DNA from 4 places in the Microbispora sp. H10670 genome. Region 1 is predicted to be linked to each of the others. Evidence: riboswitches for the same ligand, from Rfam matches in the RefSeq annotation. Region 1 holds a riboswitch; each other region holds the start of a gene.
The links. A riboswitch is a leader RNA that binds a small molecule or an ion and turns the genes downstream of it on or off. The one in region 1 is predicted to bind cyclic di-AMP.
Positions count from the first base shown of each region.

Region 2: another riboswitch for cyclic di-AMP. It lies ahead of HHX33_RS05400 (glycoside hydrolase family 25 protein); the one in region 1 lies ahead of HHX33_RS31995 (NlpC/P60 family protein).
Region 3: another riboswitch for cyclic di-AMP. It lies ahead of HHX33_RS03775 (CHAP domain-containing protein); the one in region 1 lies ahead of HHX33_RS31995 (NlpC/P60 family protein).
Region 4: another riboswitch for cyclic di-AMP. It lies ahead of HHX33_RS36495 (CHAP domain-containing protein); the one in region 1 lies ahead of HHX33_RS31995 (NlpC/P60 family protein).

Region 1 is NZ_JABBWW010000038.1:1,742-6,605, reverse strand. Features, by position in the region: gene HHX33_RS32000 (LuxR C-terminal-related transcriptional regulator) at 1-184, shown strand, start outside; gene HHX33_RS31995 (NlpC/P60 family protein) at 263-1,303, opposite strand; cyclic di-AMP (ydaO/yuaA leader) riboswitch at 1,371-1,524, opposite strand; gene HHX33_RS31990 (amino-acid N-acetyltransferase) at 1,950-2,501, shown strand; gene HHX33_RS37535 (RDD family protein) at 2,648-4,096, shown strand.
Region 2 is NZ_JABBWW010000002.1:371,427-376,290, forward strand. Features, by position in the region: gene HHX33_RS05390 (hypothetical protein) at 1-348, shown strand, start outside; gene secD (protein translocase subunit SecD) at 387-2,633, shown strand; gene HHX33_RS05400 (glycoside hydrolase family 25 protein) at 2,710-3,447, opposite strand; cyclic di-AMP (ydaO/yuaA leader) riboswitch at 3,461-3,604, opposite strand; gene HHX33_RS05405 (flavin reductase family protein) at 3,894-4,481, shown strand; gene HHX33_RS05410 (alpha/beta hydrolase) at 4,574-4,864, shown strand, end outside.
Region 3 is NZ_JABBWW010000002.1:28,801-33,664, forward strand. Features, by position in the region: gene HHX33_RS34865 (cupin domain-containing protein) at 1-152, opposite strand, end outside; gene HHX33_RS34870 (hypothetical protein) at 171-320, opposite strand; gene HHX33_RS03765 (TetR/AcrR family transcriptional regulator) at 461-1,123, shown strand; gene HHX33_RS35555 (hypothetical protein) at 1,426-1,548, opposite strand; partial or broken gene HHX33_RS03770 (Tn3 family transposase) at 1,511-1,750, opposite strand; cyclic di-AMP (ydaO/yuaA leader) riboswitch at 2,031-2,165, shown strand; gene HHX33_RS03775 (CHAP domain-containing protein) at 2,179-2,853, shown strand; gene HHX33_RS03780 (nuclear transport factor 2 family protein) at 2,964-3,368, opposite strand; gene HHX33_RS03785 (helix-turn-helix domain-containing protein) at 3,457-4,263, shown strand; gene HHX33_RS03790 (hypothetical protein) at 4,375-4,554, shown strand; gene istA (IS21 family transposase) at 4,634-4,864, shown strand, end outside.
Region 4 is NZ_JABBWW010000021.1:111,998-116,861, reverse strand. Features, by position in the region: gene HHX33_RS26025 (glycoside hydrolase family 15 protein) at 1-1,182, shown strand, start outside; gene HHX33_RS26020 (SPW repeat protein) at 1,303-1,770, shown strand; cyclic di-AMP (ydaO/yuaA leader) riboswitch at 2,086-2,230, shown strand; gene HHX33_RS36495 (CHAP domain-containing protein) at 2,542-3,342, shown strand; gene HHX33_RS26010 (hypothetical protein) at 3,492-4,085, shown strand; gene HHX33_RS26005 (MarR family winged helix-turn-helix transcriptional regulator) at 4,186-4,689, opposite strand.

The DNA of each region.
Region 1 (4,864 bases):
CACCGAGGAGGACCTACTGCTGCTCGCCGAGCTGGCGAAGGGCGTCACCGCCGACCGGGTGGGCCGCAGCCTCGACGTCAGCGGCCGTACGGTGCGGCGGCGGCTGCGCTGCATCTGCGACCGGATCGGCGTGGCGACCGCTATCGAGGCCGTCGCCTGGGCCGCCCGCCGCCGTCTCATCTGAGCACGTCCCGAACTCGTCCGGCCGCGCACGCGGGCGCGGCCGGTGAACGGTGGTCGTGCACCTCGATCATGCGTGTGATCAGTCGGCGACGCGCACGCCGCCCGCGAACGGCCGTCCGGCGATCTTCGCGATGTGGATGACGTCACCGGTGCGCGGCGCGTGGACCATGTAGCCGCCGCCGATGTAGAGGCCCACATGGTGCAGGTCGGAGTAGAAGAACACGAGGTCGCCGGGGCGGAGCTGGTCGCGGGAGATGTGCGTGCCGGCCGTCCACTGGTCGCCCGTGTAGTGGGGCAGGCTGATGCCGACGGACTGGTAGGCGGCCATCACCAGGCCGGAGCAGTCGAACGAGCGCGGCCCTTCCGCGCCCCAGACGTACGGCTTGAGCTGCTGCGCGAGGGCCCAGCGCGCCGCCTGGGCGGCCTTGCCGCCCCCCACGATGGGGAACGACATCTTCCTGCGCGTCTCGGTGCCGACCTCTCGCGAGACCTGCCGGTAGAGGCTGCTCTCGGTCTTCTTGATCAGCTTCGTGATCTTGTCGCGCCGCGTGTCGAGGCCGTCCAGCAGCTTCCTGACCTCGCTCTGGCGGGCGGCGGCGCTGGACTTGGCCCGCGCGGCGGCGTCCATCGCCTTGCTGACCTCCGCGACCTCCTGGCTCTGCTGTAACTCCAGCGCGTACGTCGTGGAGGCCTGGTCGAGGTACTGCCGCGGGTCCGTGGACTTCACGAGCACCAGGGCGTTGCCGAGCCCGTTGGTCATGTAGGAGTGCTGGGCGAGGGCGCTCGCCCTCTGCCGGCGGGTCTCCAGTTCGGCCTCGCTCTTGGCGAGGTTCTTCTTGGCGAGATCGGCGGACCGCTCGGCCGCCTTCAGACGCACCCGCTCGCCGTTGTACTGCTCGGTGAGTGTCTCGATTTCGCTGTAGAGGTCCTCCACCTCCGCGGCGAGCTCCTTGAGGCTCGGCTTCGGGTCGGCGGTCGCGCGGACCACCGGAGCGCCGAATGTGACCGCGGCGAGCGCGACTCCGACGAAGGTGAACCGCCGGATGGCACCTGGACCGGCCGGGCCGGATCCGGGCCGTCGGCGACGGGCGTGCCTGCCCGCCTGCCGTCCTCCACGCATGCGCAACCGAGCTCCTCTCCCATAGGTGCCCCCGCACCGGCCGGCGTCGTCGTGACGGGTCGTGCGGCTGGGCACTGCCGAGCGCCTGCCGGGTTAGCTGACGGGTTCGGGCCGGAGCAGCCCTACCTTGCGGATTCACCCCTGGACGATCTGAACCTGAACCGATCCTGATCCCATGGATTGGGTCCCCGGCTCCTCTCCGCACCCGGCCCCCGACAGGGTTCGGGCACCGGCGCTTCGAGGATTCGGCGCCCGATCGTCGAGATCGCTCACGACGATCGGCATCGTCGCTGGACGATAGTGCACCCTGAGTTGTTGCTCAACCAGAACTCGCAAACCCGTCTACGTTTGACAACCAAATGATCACGCTAGGGTCACGAGTTGATCAGTGATACCGGCTGGTCTACCTGGGTTTGTGGTGCTTTGGTGACATCTGAGGTGCTGGTCGGAAGCAGAGAAAATCGATGCGCGGCCAGACGTGCGTCACGGGGTCCGATCCGGCGTCGATCCGTATTCCGGTGGCTACAGAACGTCAGGCGCGATGTCGGACGGACCGTTTGGGGTTGACCGTAAATCGGAGCCGCCTACGCCGATCCGCGCGCGACAGGCGAGGGGGACGGCGGGAGGGGCACTAGGCTGGCCGTTCATGGAGCAGGTCGCCGCACAGACACCGAGCGGATCCGGCGCCAGGGGCGTTATGGTGCGCCGGGCCAGGACCCCGGACGTCAGGGCGATCCGCCGCCTCGTCGACGCGTACTCGGGCGTCGGGCCGCGCCTGCTGAAGAAGAGCACGGTCACGCTGTACGAGGACGTCCAGGAGTTCTGGGTCGCGGAGATCGGCGGAGAGGTCGTCGGCTGCGGCGCGCTGCACGTGCTCTGGGAGGACCTGGCCGAGATCAGGACCGTCGCGGTGGATCCGGCGGTGCGCGGTGGAGGCGTCGGCTACCGGATCGTCGCCTCGCTCATCGACGCCGCGCGCGGCCTCGGCGTACGCAGGGTCTTCTGCCTCACGTTCGCCGTGGAGTTCTTCGCGCGCCATGGTTTCACCGAGATTCAGGGCACCCCCGTGTCGCCCGAGGTGTACGCGGAACTCCTCGCGTCGTACGACGAAGGAGTCGCCGAGTTCCTCGACCTGGAGCATGTCAAGCCGAACACACTGGGGAACACGCGAATGCTGCTGCATCTCGATCGCCATTGAGTCATAATGCCGACATTGGTGGCTGATCTTGACGGTCATGGTCAGTCGCTGCAAAGGTGACTGTTGATACGCGTGTCGCTACTTTTGGCGGTATCAGCGTGTGCTACTGAGATGCGGCGCATGCGTCTTCGAAACGAGGTGACACGGTGAGCACCGGACAGCCGCCGTACCCCCAGGACGAGTCGGACGGGACGCCACCGCCGCCTTCGAACCACGGGTACAACCCGGACAGACCTTCCCAGGACTACGACCCCGAGGCCACGGTCGTCGGCTATCGGGCACAGCAGACGGGCCCGCAGCAGACTCCCGGCCAGGACTCAGGCCAGGGCGGATACGGTCAGCAGCAGTACGGCCAGCCTTCACAGGGCGGGTACGGCCAGCAGGGTTATGGCCAGGACACCGGCCAGCAGGGCTATGGCCAGCAGTACGGTCAGCAGACCCCGCAGCAGGGCTATGGTCAGCAGCAGCAGTACGGCCAGTCTTCGCAGGGCGGGTACGGCCAGCAGGGTTATGGCCAGGACACCGGCCCGCAGGGGTACGGCCAGCAGGCTTCACAGCAGGGCTACGGCCAGCAGCAGTACGGCCAGTCCTCCCAGGGCGGTTATGGCCAGCAGGGTTATGGCCAGGAGACGGGCCCGCAGGGCTATGGCCAGCAGTACGGCCAGCAGGCCCCGCAGCAGGCGTCGCAGCAGGGCTACGGCCAGCAGTACGGTCAGCAGGCGTCGCAGCAGGGCTACGGCCAGCAGCAGTACGGCCAGTCCTCCCAGGGCGGGTACGGCCAGCAACAGGGTTACGGCGAGCAGCAGGGCCAGCCGACGGGCGGCTACGGCCAGCAGTCGCAGGGGGGCTACCAGCAGTACGGCCAGCAGACCGGCCCGCAGGCATCCGGCTCGCAGGCGTACGGCCAGCAGGGCTACGAGCAGCAGGGTTACGGCCAGCAGGCTCCGCAGCAGGGCTATGGTCAGCAGCAGTACGGCCAGCAGCAGTACGGCCAGCCCGGCTACGGCGGCGGGCAGGCCACGCCGGGGTACGGCCAGCCCGCCTACGGGCAGTCGTACGCGCCGCAGGGGGCGATCCCGCCCGGCGCGCCGGCCCCGCTGGCGGAGTGGTGGCAGCGCCTCGTCGCCCGGCTGATCGACGGTGTCGTCGTCGGGATCCCCTACATGATCCTCAGCGCCGTCATCGGGGGCTTGGTGTTCACCGCCGCCAGCATCGACCCGACGACCGGCGTCACGACCCTGGAGAGCGGGGCCTTCCTGGCCGCGCTGCTCGTCGCCGTGCTGGGGGGCGTCGTGATGGCCGTCTACGAGTTCTTCATGCTGCGCTCACGCGGGCAGACCCTCGGCAAGATGGCGATGGGCATCAAGGTCGTCCCGGTCGGCGGAACGCTGACCGCGGCGGGGCTGCCCCAGGACGCGGCGATGAAGCGCGCCGGAGTGCTCTTCGCCTTCCAGTTCCTGTCGTGGATTCCCTTCATCAAGTACCTCGCGAACCTGGCCGCCCTTCTCAACGTGCTCTGGCTGCTGTGGGACAAGCCGCTGCAGCAGGCTTTGCACGACAAGGTCGCCAACACCGTGGTGGTCAAGGTCAAGTAATGACCGCGGACGGGGCCGATGGCGTGGACCATCGGCCCCGTTTTTCGTATGGCGTGACGGTTCCGGGGGTCGACGGCGCCTGCTCCGGAAAATTCGGTAACGGGACCACCCGGACATGCCATGCTTGGCGGACCGGCGGACCCGCCCGCGAGATGGCAATGACCGCGACACCGCCGCGTCAATCCTTCCGGTCCGCCGGCGTCACCCCGCTCCGGGCCATATCCGGCCGGAGCGGCTTATGGAACCCGCTCGGCGCTCTTATGGGCCCGAAGGCGGCGCACCGGGCCTTATGGGCTCCTCCGCCTGCCCGTCCCCCGCGAGCCCCGGTGCCGACCCCCGAAACGGCGGGCCGTTTGGCCGCGCGAAACCTTAGGCGGGCCCGGCCGGCGGGGGCGGCCATGCGTTTGTGGCGCGGCCGGTTAAATCGATCTTCGGGCCGCCCGGGCAGTGGATCTTGTCGGGATGCGGTGCGGTCCTCTCTTTTTGCGAGCCTTCCCGGCACCGGGGATCTGTTTTAGACGCGCGTATATCCCGTCAAGGGTGCGCCGGTCGTACCAGAAGGGTCACGGTGGTCATGAAGATCCGAGTGCCGGGGGACGCGGCGTCCCCTCGTTTCAGTGACGCTCATCAACGGTACGGCGTGCCGGGACGGACCTATTGTGTGAGAGTTGTGTGAGAGCCGGATGGAGAGGCGGACAGAGTGGCTGACAGAGTGGCGGATTGCCGGTTCGGCCTTGTCGCCGCGCCTTCGTGGCGCTGGTCGGCGAC
Region 2 (4,864 bases), on a different contig from region 1:
CTCTCGATCACGCGCCTCTCGATCTCCCGCAGCACGACCGCCGCACCTACAGCAGCGCGGCCCACGACCGCCCGCCCTGTAAGGGCGGAGGACACGAGCGCGCGGAACACGACGGCGCGGCACTGGGGGTCGCCCAGCGCGGGGCGGCCCGCGCACAGTGACCAGCCCCGGATCCACGCGGGTCCGGGCGGCCCCGGCGCCACCGCCGGGCCGGTCCTGCCGCCCGCCTCCGCGTCGCCGCGCGGGGGCACCCGGGTCACCCGAGCCGGCCCGGATCACGACGATCGCCCCGCCCAGCGCCCGCGCCGCACGACGGCCGCGCGGGCTCCTCCCTCCACGGCGTACTGAGGCCCTTTTCTCTCCTCGTACCTGCCTGTGGAGGCACAATGTCACGTGCGCCTTTGTGGCGCGCGGTGGCGGCGCTCGCCGTCATCGCCACCTCACTGCTGCTCGCCCTCACCATGGCCCCGCGCCTCGGGCTCGACCTGCGCGGCGGCACCCAGCTCGTCTTCGAGACGAAGGACTCCCCCACGGTCAGGGCGGACGCCGACGCCACCGACCGTGCCCTCGACGTGCTCCGGCGCCGTGCGGACGCCCTCGGAGTCGTCGATCCCACCCTGGTCCGCTCCGGCGAGAAGCGGATCATCGTGGAGCTGCCCGGCGTGCTCGACCCGCGCGAGGCCGCCGAGGTCATCGGCAAGACCGCCCAGCTCAACTTCCACCCGGTGCTCGGCCCGGCCGGGGACGGCGACAAGGACGCGGTCGCCGACGAGAGCGGCCAGAAGCTGAAGCTCGGCCCGGTCGCCCTCAGCGGGGCCGGCGTCACCGACGCCGCCGCCGGCACCGACCCCCAGCTCGGGCCCGGCTGGTTCGTGACGATCGACTTCCGGGAGGCGGGCCCCTGGCGGGAGCTGACCGGCAAGGCGGCCTGCGAGCCGATCGGCGATCCCAGGCGCAGGGTCGCCATCGTGCTCGACGACGAGATCATCTCCTCGCCCCAGGTGAACGAGACCGTGACCTGCGGGGCGGGCATCCCCGGCGGCACCACCCAGATCACCGGGTCGTTCTCCGCCGAGGAGGCGCAGAACCTCGCCGTGCTCGTCAAGGGCGGGTCGCTCCCGGTGCCCTTGGAGCTGGTCGAGCAGCGTACGGTCGGCCCCACCCTCGGCGCCGACGCGATCGCGGCGAGCGCCAAGGCGGGCGTCGCCGGGGTGATCCTCACCGCGGTGTTCATCGGCCTCGTCTACCGCCTGGTGGGCCTGCTGGCCGCGGTCGCGCTGGCCTGCTACGGCCTGATCTCGTACGCGGGACTGGTGGCGATGGGCGCCACGCTCACGCTGCCCGGCCTCGCCGGGTTCGTCCTGGCGATCGGCATGGCCGTGGACGCCAACGTGCTGGTCTTCGAACGGGCCAGGGAGGAGTACGGCGCGGCGCCCCGCCGGGGCCTCAAGGCCGCCCTGGACCGGGGGTTCAAGAAAGCCTGGAGCGCGGTCGCCGACTCCAACATCACCACCCTGCTCGCCGCCGGGCTGCTTTTCTGGCTGGCGTCGGGGCCGGTGAAGGGCTTCGGCGTGACGCTGGCGATCGGCGTGCTCGCCTCGCTGATCTCGGCCATGCTGATCACCCGGGTGCTCGCCGCCGCCCTGATCGGCAGGTTCGGCCCGGGGGTGTCGGGCCTCGGCTCGATCGGCCGGGTCAGGACCTGGCTGACCCGGCGGAACCCCGACCTGATGCGGGCGGGGCGGCGCTGGCTCGCCGTCGCGGCCGGGCTGCTCGTGCTGGTGGGCGCGGGGCTGGTCACCCGCGGCCTGAACTACGGCGTCGAGTTCACCGGCGGGCGGATCGTGGAGTTCGGCACGAGCAGGCCGGTCGACGTCGCCGCGGCCCGGCAGGCGGTGTCGGACGCCGGGTTCCCCACGGCCGTCGTGCAGCGGTCGGACGACGCGATCTCCGTACGGACCGGGCAGATCACCGCCGACGACGTCGTCCGCGTCGAGGAGGCCCTGGACCGGCGCGTCGGGGAGGTCACCAAGCAGCGCGACGAGCTCGTCGGGCCGAGCCTGGGCGCGGAGCTGCGCCGCAACGCGCTCATCGCGCTCGGCGTCGCGCTCGCGGCGCAGCTCGCCTACCTGGCGTTCCGGTTCCGGTGGACGTTCGGCGCCGCGGCCGTGGCGGCGCTGTTCGTGGACGCGGCCGTCGTCGTGGGCACGTTCGCCTGGCTGGGCAAGCCGATCGACGGCGTCTTCCTCGCCGCGATGCTGACGATCATCGGGTACTCGGTCAACGACAAGGTCGTGCTCTTCGACCGGGTCCGCGAGCTGTGGCCGGTGTCGCGGGGGACGCCCTTCGGGCGGGTGGTGAACACGGCGATCCTGCAGACCGTGCCGCGTACGGTGAACACGGGGCTCGGCGCGCTGTTCATCCTGGCGGCGCTGGCGGTGTTCGGCGGCGACTCGCTGCGCGACTTCGCGATCGCCCTGCTGATCGGCATCGTGGCGGGCACGCTGTCGTCGTCGTTCGTGGCGGGGCCGGCGGCGATCGAGCTGGAGAGGCGCGCCGGTCAGCCGCCGCCCGCGCCCGCCGCTCCGCGTCGCCGGCCCGTGGCCCGCGACGGATCGGGCGCGGTGGTCTGATGTGGTCAGGGATGGTCTGAAAGCGGTCTGAGAATGGTCCCGGGGCGGGCGGCGCCCGCCCCGGGACCACGGAGCCTCAGTGGCGGCCGAGGGCGCGCAGCTCGAGAGGGCTCAGCGCGGAGACGTTCTGGTCGATCGGCGAGTCGGTGTACTGGTGGATCGCCCAGCTCTTCCAGTCGGCCGGCGGGGTGATGTCGCCCGGGTTCCGGCTGTAGTGGGCCACCCACAGCGGATAGTCGCCCAGGCCGCGGCCGTACTTGTCGGCGAAGTTCCAGCCGCTGTAGAACATCGGCCGGACGCCGGTCTTGGCGGTCACGTACTCCAGCCATTTCCTGGCCCAGGCGTTGACGCGCTGCACCGACTGGCCGTCGGCGGTCTCCAGGTCGAGCACGAGGATGTCGCCGGGCTTGCCCGGCTGCGCGTTCACCACCCGGAGGAAGTGGTCGGCCTCGGCGATCGGGTCGTTGGAGGGGTGGCCGTAGTGGTAGACGCCGCGGACGATCCCCTTCTTGTCCAGCTCCCGCCAGTGCCGGGGGAAGGACGAGTCGACCCAGTCCAGGCCTTCGGTCGCCTTGATGAAGCCGAACTGCGCCCGGCTGTTGATCCAGTCGTGGTCGGCCTCGTAGCCGGAGACGTCCTGGCCGTACGTGTGCGGGTTCGCGTAGGCGGGAGCGGGCGCGGCCGCGGTGGCGGCTAGCGTGGCGGCGGTGAGGGTGGCCGTGCCGGCCGTGACCGCGAGTGCCGCCGCGGCGAGGGCGGCGCGCAGGCGGCGGGCGGAGGGCCGCCCGGCGGGAGAGAACCTGATGGTGGGCATGACGCGGTTGAGCTCCTTGCTTCCATGCCGCCTACCGGGTTAGCTGACGGGTTCGGGCAGGAAGTGCCCTACGGGCGCATCTGGGGGCCTGCGCGCCGATTCACCCCGAGAAGTGGGTCCCCGGCTCCGCGGAACGCGGATTCGGCGGCCGCGCGCACAGAAGAGCGCACGGTCCGGGCAACGACACGGCAACGGAGGCGACGCGGATGTCACCGGTACCCATGCCGTGGCACCTAAAGGTACATACAGCTCAACAATGGTGTAAACCTGACAAAACCTGTTTTTACCTGGGAAGACTCGTCATGCAGGCCGCCCCGTTGGACGGGATCCCGTGCGGCGCGGCGCCGAGGGGGTTTGTAAGTTCGTGACCTGAGCGCTGAGTCACCGGACCAGAGCCGCACCAAAGGCACACCGGAGCCACCGGACCGCACGCGAGAGGTGAACCCATGACCGCAGCTTCCGCCGGCCCCGGCCTCGGCGACCCCGGCTCCGGAGACGCGCCGCCGCCGTCGCCCGCGGAGTTCCGCCGCGCGCTCGGGATGTTCGCGACCGGCGTGACCGTGGTCACGGGTCTCGACGACGGCGATCCGGTGGGGTTCGCCTGCCAGTCGTTCGCGTCGGTGTCCCTCGAACCACCGCTCGTGCTCTTCTGCGCCGACCACAAGGGCCGCGCCTGGCCGCGGATCAGGAAGTCCGGCCGCTTCTGCGTCAACGTCCTCGGCGAGGAGCAGGTCGACGTGTGCGCCAGGTTCGGATCGAGCAACGGCGACAAGTTCGCCGGGCTCGCCTGGGACCTGTCCCGCTGGGGCACGCCCGCCCTGCGGGACGTGCTGCTGCGCGTCCACGGCGAGGTCCGGGAGGTGCACGTGGCCGGAGACCACGACGTGGTGATCGGCCTCGTCCGCGAACTCGAACCCGTCCATCCGGAGCAGCGGCCGATGCTGTTCTTCCGCGGCAGGTTCGGCGTGTACCACGACGACCCCGCCACGGCGCTCGGGCCCAACCTGTGGGGCTGGGGCGACCACTGGGGATGAGGCCGCGCGGGGGGCGGGGCCGTGACCTGCCGGTGACTTGATAGCCTGCCTGCTCCGCGAGTTCGGCGGACAGGCGGTGAATCGGGGGCCTGATGCGGGAGGGGCGGGTACGGCTCGGCGGAGCGCTGGACACGGCCGGGATCCTGTTCGCCGCGATCTTCTTCTGCCTGTCCCTCACTCCGTCGCTGCTGCCCCGCTCGTGGCCGCTGCAGGGGATCATCGCGGGGGTGCTGACCGCGACCGGATACCTGGCCGGCGTGACCGCCGGCGCCCTGGCCCGCCGGAGCGCCGCCCCGGTCGTCCGGCGGTATGCCGGGGCCCGGTGCGCGGGATGGCGCGAGGGGTGGCGCCGTACAGGACGGCGGCGGGTCCGCCGCCTGGTC
Region 3 (4,864 bases), on a different contig from region 1:
TCGAGCGTGTGCCACCGGCCGTCGAATCCGGCCGGCATGAGGAACGCCGCACCCGGGCCGAACTCCACGCGCCCGCCGTCGGCGTCCTCGATCGCGACCCGGCCCGTCTGGATCACGCAGACCTCGTCGTAGGGCCAATGCCGAATCCGCACGGAGCCGGGTTCTCCCACCTAGGCGCCGGCGACCGAATGATCAATTGGCAGGCGGGCGCGATGCTCGACCTCGTCCCACCCCTCGCTGACCTCGTCGTAGTCGCCCGGAGACGGAACCACGGCGGTTCCGGTCCCTGGAACGAGGACCTGGATCTGTGTGATGGCCACGGCGGACCTCCTGCGGGCAGAACACCGGTTGGGCGGTAAAGCTATAGATTGATAGCTTGTGTTGGCAAGAGGGCGGTCCAGACTTGACGGAGGCGTGAACTCGGCCACCCGGTAGGTGACCCGGCAGGGAGAGGACGGACATGGCAGTACGCGGACCGGACGGCGTCACCCGTCAGCGAGCACTTATCGCGGCGTCCAAGCTCTTCGCCGTGCGCGGCTACCACGGGACCTCCACCCGCGACATCGCCAACGCCGTCGGAGTGCGGCAACCGACCATCTACCGGCACTTCGCCAGCAAGGCCGAGATCCTCGCCGAACTCCTCGACGCGGATCTGCTTCCCGCCCTCGAACGCCTCCGCACGGCCCTGGCCGCCGACGGGTCCCCCGCCGCGCGGCTGCACGCCTACCTGCAGGCCGACCTCTACGCCATCCTGGTCCTGCCCTACGACACCCGCGGCCTCTACAACGACGACGTCCTCGAACTCCCCGACTTCGCCGCCCAGGCCGCGAAACGGGACGAACTGCACCGCCTCACCGAGGAACTGATCGCCCAGGCCATCGACAGCGGGGAACTCCAGATCGTCGGCGGCCCGTACTTCGTGCGACGCGCCATCACCGGCCTGATTCTCGAGGCCATGCGCGACCGCGGCAGCGACCCCACTCCGGACCCCGACACCCTCCCCCGCGAAATCGCCGACTTCCTCCTGCGCGGTACCCTCGCCGACCCCACCCGCCTCCCGGACGTCCAGCAAGCAAGCGCGCTCCTGCTCGATCAGTGGAGTTCGGCCCTGACGACCACATGAGCCGCAGTTCCTGCCCGCCGTCGAGACTGGACTGATTTCGCCGGAGGCCTTGCGGTAACGCCGGTGGCCCGAGGCGAGCTGCCAGACTCAGCGGCGGCCGTCGCCGGCAGGCTGGTGATCTCAGCTGTTGCGGGGGACGGCCTCATCTAATCAGCGACACTGGCCTGTGGGAGTACTTTCGCGCCCCGTTCGACTCCCCGGCTCGAGGGCTCGGACGGCACCGACCTCAGCGCGGTCTGCACCGACCACGGCCCCGCGTGAGCCCACACTCGCCGGACCAGTGGCCCCAAGCTCGGGAGGTCTTACGCCTCTGCCTCCTGCACGCCACCGCCGTCGGGGAAGGCGGGCCGGTCGGGGATCTCGCAGAGCTGTCGCGGACCTTCGGCCGGCGTGGAGGAGGAGATGGAGATCTTCTTGTCCTTCACGGTAGGCCTTGCGGATCTGCCCGCCTGCGCCGTGGCAGATCTTGCGGGCGAGCCGGTGCCGGGACTCCTGGACGGTGAGCTGCTTGTTCAGCCTGCAGCGGTAGGTGTCGTCGATCGGGTCCAGGATGGACAGCAGGTGCAGGGTCTTGTCGATCCGGCCGGACTCGGCGAACGCCTGCCCGAGCGGGGTAGGCCGGCCGGATCGGCAGCCCCGACTCACCCCAGGTCAGCGAGGCGCGTTCGCTGTGAGCGAACAGAGGTGTGAGCAGAGGAGAAGAAGGGGAACGCGGCAACCCCGGTAGGACGGGCGAACCCGCCCTTTGCTCTCGCCGCCCCGGCGTCTCACCAGGCAAAACCCGACTTGTCATCACTTGACTGGTTTGGACGTGTCTATTACGTTTTGGGCAACTCGGGGCCCACTTGCTCATCTCAGTGGTCAAGAAAGCCCACCTCACACCGACGCGGCCGGCCGATCTCGGCCTGCCGTTCGGCCGCCTAATCCGCGCAAGCGGAGCCGGGGACCCAACCTCTTCCTGGGGTGAATCGGCGTACCTGCCGTAGGGCGACTTCCAGCCCGAACCCGTCAGCTAACCCGGTCGGCGGCATGGAAGCAAAGGGAGTCCGCCCATCATGCACGCCCTCACGACCTGTCTGCGCACGGCCCTCGCCGGCGGAGTCCTCGCCTCGGCCGTGGCGATCGCCCCGCCCGCCGCGCAGGCGGCGGACAACCCGGCGGCCGGCAAGGGCCCGGCCGCCGCGGCCGCGCCGTCCCTGACCGAGATCGCCGCCCGGCTGCCCAAGGTCGGCCCCCAGGACGTCATCAAGCTGGCCGCGAGCCAGGTCGGCATCAGCGAGGACGCCGACGGCGGCGGGACCAAGTTCCAGGAGTGGTACATGACCAGCCCGCGCGCCCGCGAGACCCTCGCGCGGGACGGCGGGGCGCTGGAAGAGTACGAGAACGCCCCCTGGTGCGACATGTTCGTCTCCTGGGTCGGCCAGCAGCTCGGCATCCAGCCGGTCATGGGTTCCGACGCCTACACCGTGGAGCACGCCCGCTGGTTCGCCGACCACGGCCGCTGGGGCCGTACGCCCAAGCCCGGGGCCGTGGTGTTCTTCAGCTGGAGCGGCAGTAAGAAGATCGACGACATCCAGCACGTCGGCTTCGTCGTCAGGGACAACGGCAACGGCACGATCCGCACCGTCGAGGGCAACACCGGCAACGGAGCCGTCGAGGCCCGTACCCGCCCCACCTGGCAGGTCGCCGGGTACGGCTACCCGGTCTACCCCGCCGAACTCGCATCCTGACGAGATCCCCGTAGGAATACTCGACCAAGAAGCCTCAGAGCCGCGGCGAACCCGGGCCCCTGTGACCGGGGTCTCGTGTTCACGACCGCGGCTCTCGGCTTGTGACCGGGTCAGTGATCAGCGGGTTCCCACCACGTCAGATTGGCGGCTGCCTGCGCCACCGGCTCGATGATCTCCCACGCCTCCGCGATCAGCCCGTCGTCGAGGCGCCAGACATCGACGACCACGATCCCCGGCCCGGCACCGGGCAGCCGGCGCCGCGAGCACATCACGACGCGATCACCATCGGCCAGCACATGCTGGATCTCGACCTGCATGCCGGCGAGCGGGACGAGCGCGGCGCGTACGGCGGCGAGCCATTCCGCCTTGGTTCTCGAAGTCGAGTCCGGCCTGTGATGGACGAAGTCGTCGCTCAGCAACGGCGCGAGCGCATCGACGTCGCCCGTCGCGACCAGTGCCGTCAGCGCCCGCTGGACGATGCTCTTGTTGTCTGTGGTCATGTTCTGCGTGGTCACGGGAATGCAGTGTCTCCGTCGATCGCGACGGTGTCGATGAACTCGCATTTCATGGCGCAGCGCGCCGCGATGCGTAGCATCGACGGTCGTGTACACGATCGGGGAACTGTTACGGCAGTGGCGGCATCGCCGGCGGATCAGCCAGCTCGATCTCGCGATCGCCGCCGACGTCTCAGCCCGTCACGTCAGCCTGGTGGAGACCGGCAAGTCCCACCCGAGCGCCGACATGATCCTCCGGCTCGCCGATCAGCTCGACGTGCCGTTGCGTGAGCGAAACCGGCTGTTGCTCGCCGCCGGCTTCGCGCCCCGCTACGCGAAGCGACCGCTCAACGGGGACGCGCTGCCGGCGGCCTGGGACGCGATCGCGCGGGTGCTGCGCGCCCACGAGCCGTACCCGGCGCTGGTCATCGATCGTGGATGGAACATCGCGATGGCCAACCGAGCCATCGACCCGTTCCTGGCGAATGTCGCCCCCGACCTGCTACGGCCGCCGATCAACATGGTGCGGCTGGGATTGGACCCGCGCGGGCTCGCTTCCCAGATCGTCAATCTGGCCGAGGTGCGCTCGCTGCTTCGTGCCCGCATCGCGCGTCAGCTCGCCACCGCTCCCGACCCCGAACTCACCGCGCTCTACGAGGAACTGCTGGCGCCCGGCGCCGAGGACGTGAGCCACCCGATCGAGTCCGAGATCGCCGTACCGATGATCTTCCGCTTCGGCGAACGAGAACTACGGCTCTTCTCGACCACCACCACGTTCGGCACTCCGATGGACATCACCCTGGACGAGGTCGCGATCGAGTCGTACTACCCGGCGGACGCGGAGAGCGCCGCCTACTTCACCATGTCCGACGCCGGCGCCGACGCGAGGAGTTGTACCGACCTGCCGACTGCGTAACGCCGGACGCTCGCCCGTTCCGGCGGCAGCGCGGCTGGACCGTCTCGGCGCTCGATGCCGGCGGCGTTGCTCATCGTCAACCTCGGGGCGCCCAAAGCAGAGGAGAGCCCCGTGGGCAAGGTGGTCATGTACAGCTCGGTGTCGGTGGACGGCTTCGTCGCGGACGAGAATGACCAGCCCGGGCCGCTGTTCGACTGGTTGTCCGGCGGTGACGTCCCATTGGACGAGAGCGGCGAGCTTGACGGCGGCCATGGAAAGCTCCCCGTAGGCGGCCAGATACCGCCCCACTGATGGCCGCCGGGTTCCCCGTGGACGGCCAGATATCTCCCCGCTCCTTCCGTACTTGTCCCGGTCGGCGACAGTCGAGCGGGTGAAGAGCAGCAGGGAGATCATGGAGATTCTCGAGGCGTATGACCTCACCGGCAGTTACCGGGCTGCGGCCGAGCTGGCCGGGTGTGACCACCACACGGTGGCCCGTTATGTGAAGATGCGCGCGGCGGGGCAGGCCCCCGAGCAGCGCAAGCACCGGGAACGGGCGATCGATGCCTACCTGCCGAAGATCGAGGAGCTGGTGGTCCGCTCGCGGGGGAAGGTCCGCGGG
Region 4 (4,864 bases), on a different contig from region 1:
ACCGAGCGCATATGGAGGGAGTGGCTCGGCCGGTGCCGTCACCGGGGTGAGTACGCCGAGGCGGTGTCCGGCAGCCTCGTCACGCTCAAGGCCCTCACCTACGCCCCGACCGGCGGCATCGTCGCGGCGCCCACCACGTCCCTGCCGGAGCTGATCGGAGGCTCCCGCAACTGGGACTACCGCTACAGCTGGCTGCGGGACGCCGCGTTCACCCTCCAGGCGCTCATCGGGGCGGGGTACTCCGAGGAGGCGACCGCCTGGCGTGACTGGCTGCTGCGGGCCGTCGCCGGAGACCCGGCCGACCTGCAGATCATGTATACGATCGACGGCGGCCGCCGGATGCCCGAGCGGACCCTCGACCGGCTGCCGGGATACGAGGGGTCCCGGCCGGTGCGGGTCGGCAACGCCGCCGCCCGGCAGTTCCAGCTCGACGTGTACGGCGAGGTGATCGACTGCCTCTACCAGGCCAGACAGGCGGGGCTGGGGCCGGAGGAGGACGCCTGGGACCCGCCGCGCGCGTTCATGGACTATCTGGAGGGCGCGTGGCGCGAGCCGGGCAACGGGCTCTGGGAGGTGCGCGGGCCGCGCCGCCCGTTCGTGCACGCGAAGGTCCTCGCGTGGGTGGCCGCGGACCGGATGGTCGCCTCGGTGGAGCGGCAGGGGCTCGACGGTCCGGTGGGCCGCTGGCGCGCCCTGCGGGAGGAGATCCACCAGGACGTGTGCGCCCACGGGTACGACCCCGGCCGCAACACCTTCACCCAGTTCTACGGCTCCAGAGGGCTGGACGCCGCGCTGCTGCTGATCCCCCGGCTCGGCTTCCTGCCGCTGGACGACCCCCGCCTGGCGGGAACCGTCGACGCCGTGTGCCGAGAGCTCACGGAGGACGGATTCGTGCTGCGCTACCGGCCGGAGGCCGACGGGGTGGACCGGCTGCCGGGCGGGGAGGGGGTCTTCGTCCCCTGCTCCTTCTGGCTCGCGCACGCGCTCGCCCTGCTGGGCCGGCGCAGGCGGGCGCGGGCGCTGTTCGAGCGGCTGCTGTCCCTGCGCAACGACGTCGGCCTGCTGGCGGAGGAGTACGACCCCGGCCTCCGCCGCCAGGTGGGCAACTTCCCCCAGGCCTACAGCCACGTCTCGATCGTCAACACGGCGGAGGCCCTGACGGCGCCGGCGCCATCTGCCTGACAGATGTACTTCATCTGCAATCCGCGCGTCTCGCGGTCTCCCCTCCGCGCCGTCCCCGGTTGCATGATGCAAGAGAGGGGTCTCGGGCCCCCGGCCACCTGGGAGAAGAGGTGACACATCATGGTGCAACCAGGTCTGGCTCGACGCCCGGACGTCACGAAGCTGCGCCAGACGTACGACCGGGCGGGATCGACCGCCCCGGCGCAGGTCATGGACGCGGTGACGCTCCTCGCCGGCCTCTACCTCGCCATCTCGCCGTGGATCGTGGGATTCACCGGGTTCGGCGGCCTGACGGTCAACAACCTGATCGTCGGGCTGGTCGTCACGGCGCTCGCGCTGAGCTGCGCCTCCGCGTTCGGCCGGACGTACGGCGTGAGCTGGGTGACACCGGTGCTCGGCGTCTGGGCGATCATCGCGCCGTGGGTGATCAGAGGCCAGCCGGCGACCACCGCGACCATCTGGAACAACGTGGTCACCGGAGCGGTGATCTTCCTGTTCGGCCTCGGCGCGCTCGCGTTCGCGGCCAACTACCGGCAGCACGAGCACGGCCGGCGGAGAGGAGTCGGCGCACCCGGCGGTGAGTGGTAGCCGGCGCGGCAGCCCGCCGCCTGCGGTCCACGCCAGCGGTCCGACGCGGCGGGGCCGGCCGGATCGACGGGGCGTGAGAGGGCCCGAGCCCGCTCACGCCCCGCCATCGTGCTTATGGGAGTCCGAGTGCCAGACGGGCCCGTACCGGACGATGTGGCGCATATCACGATTAGGTGCCGTCAGTGCGAGGACCTGCGGAAGCATGGTGCAGAAGGTGCAGAAATGGACCTGTTTGCCGGTTTTTCGGTCGTGTCCTACTCGTGATCTACTATGCTTCCGGTCAGTACGCCGGTGCGTGGTCCTCAACCCGAGGACGACCGGCGACCGCCGAATCCCGGATGTCATCGAACCCGGGAACCGGGGACCCACGTCTCTTCTGGGGTGAATCCGGACCATCCGGTAGGGCTACTCCTGGCCCGAACCCGTCAGCTAACCCGGTAGGCGGCCAAGGAGAGGAGAGCGCGTGGAGTGTCCGCTCCACCTGCCCACCCGGTCCGGCCTCCGTCGCCGGACCACATGCCCGCCCTGGAACGTCTCCAGGCTTCCGGGGTGACGGCGCGCCCGTGACGGGCTGCCACATCTCCCGTTTCTGAATCCCGTCCGACCCCGCCCGCCCGGGGACCGCCGCGGCCGTGTCCGCCGGTGCGTCCGCCGGCGTGACGGTCGGTGTGACGGTCATGCCCGCATGCCGTCGTGCCCGGCGGCGGGTTCGTCATGTTCTGACGCGCGCCATAGGAGCCTTCGATTTCTACCGATCCGATAGCACAGCAGTTGCTCGACGCCGTACGCCCGGAGCTCGGCTACCGGGAACGGCCCGGGAAGCCGACCAAGTTCGGCGAGTGGTACGCCGACAACATCGCCATGGACTCCGACTTCAAGGCGGCTCCCTGGTGCGACATGTTCGTCTCGTGGGCGGCCAGCCGGGCGGGCGTGCAGGACCACGTCGGCGAGTTCGCGCTGACCACCCGGCACGCCAAGTGGTTCGAGCAGCAGGGCGCCTGGAGCCGCAAGCCGGAACCCGGTGCCGTGGTCTTCTTCGACTGGTCGGGGTCGAAGCGCATCAAGGACATCGACCACGTCGGCATCGTCGAGAAGGTCGTCGGCGGCAAGGTCCACACGATCGAGGGCAACGTCGACGGCGTCTGGCTCAAGCGCAAGGTGCGCGACTCCAGCAAGATCGTCGGGTACGGCCTGCCGCGCAAGGTCAAGGTGATCCCGAAGGTGACCGTCACCGTGCAGCCCGTGGCGGCGGACGCGGCGGTCCAGGGGGCGGTGGTCCAGGGGGCGGCGTCGGCCACGCGGAGCATGGCCGCGGGTCACGGGCAGCCGCCGGGCACGGCCTTCTCGCCGAGCGACGCCGTCCTGCCGGCCGGTCTGCTGTTCGCGCTCGTGTCGACCGCGGTGACCGGTCTGCGCTTCAGGGCAGCCGCGGCGGCGACGTCCGGCGGACGGCACCGCAGGGGTGGCCCGCGGCGGGAGGGGTACGGCGGCGAGCGGCGCGGCCAGGAGGTCGTGGGAGCCGGGGTGTCCGGCCCCGCCGCGGCGCAGGAGCCGTTCCACCTCCCCGGCTGACCGGCCGGAGAGGCGCCTGGGAACACTCTGGGAGTTTGAGATCGTTTGCGGATGTCTGTGAAATTCGGTGACTCGCGCGGCTAGGGTGGGCAGCCACCCGCGGAAGCCGTGGAGCCTTCCCCCGATACGACCGCTGGGAGTTGTCTCACATGTACGGGCGCGTCCCCTCACAGACGAGCCAGGATGATCAGTTTCGTCAGGAGATCCTCTCCAGCGACGAGCCGTCCGGCGCGAAGAGCAGGAAGCCCCTCGTCATCGTCGCCGTGATCCTGGTCGCCGTACTCGCGGCGGCGGGCGCGGGCTTCGCGTTGCGCGGCGCCACGGACCCGGGCCCCTCCGCGGGCGGTGCCGGGCAGCAGACGGCGCCGGCGCAGGAGAACGGCGCCGGTGATCCCGCCGAGGCGGGACCGGACTCCGGGACCGGTGCCGAGGACGGCACGGATGACGGCTCGGATGACGGCTCGGCGGGCGACGCCGAGGGTGGTGGCGCGGACGGCGGTGCGGACGGAGGCTCCGCGCAGGCGCCCGCCGGAGACGGCACGGGCACCGGCTCCGGCGCCGGTGGGTCCACCGGTCAGGCGCCCGGAGGCACGGGCCAGGCGAAGACCGGGCCGGCCGGAAAGGCGGGCGGCGGCACGAAGGGCGGCGCGGGCACCGGCTCCGGCGGAGGCGACGACACGCCCTCGACGGCCGGTGGCTCCGGCGGCCTCATCCCGGGGGAGTGCGCCGCCTCCGGATGCTGAGTCCGCATGACGACCGCGTGCCCGGCGAGTGCGCCGCCGCCGCGAACCTGGCCGGCTTCCGGCGGGCGTACCGGATCACCAGGTCCGTGCGGGCGCCGGCTCAGGAGGACGGATCGGGCCAGCCGAGCGGGAACGAGACGGTCGTGGGCGGTTCGCCGGCCGCGTCGGTGAACTCGCGCATGGCGGTGATCAGAGCCTGACGCCGGGGAGCGGGCATCCGGGCGAGTATCGCCGCGATCTCCGCCTTGCGCCGGGCCGTGACCTCGTCCACGATGCGCGAGCCGACGTCGGTCAGCCGCAGCAGCGTCTCCCGCCGGTTCTGCGGGTTCACCTCGCGCTTCAGCAGCCCGGCGGCGGCGAGGCGGTCCGCCATCCGCATCGCGGTCGAGGGATTCACGCCGAGTCTCTCGGCCAGCGTGACCAGTTTGGTCTCTCCCAGCCCGACCACCAGCAGCATCCGGAACTGCGGCAGTGTGACTCTGTCCTCCGCGGAGGCGAGGGAGCGTGCGGAGATCGCGACGAGCACCCGCGACGCGGTGAGCACGGCGGACGTGACGGCCTCCAGGTCGTCCGCGATCGGCTCCTCGTCCCCATCCTTAGCCATAGGCATCGTTTTTACACGGTCCCAGCCGCCGTCTCGTCATTGCACCGGACAAAGGTTCCCACCCTGTGACCAGGAGTTGTACGGCGAGGACGGTGGCGGTGCGTCCCGACATGCACCTCTGTGCGAGCGCGTGTGCTGATCGCTTCTGTGGGTAGTCGCGGGGGCACGGAAAACA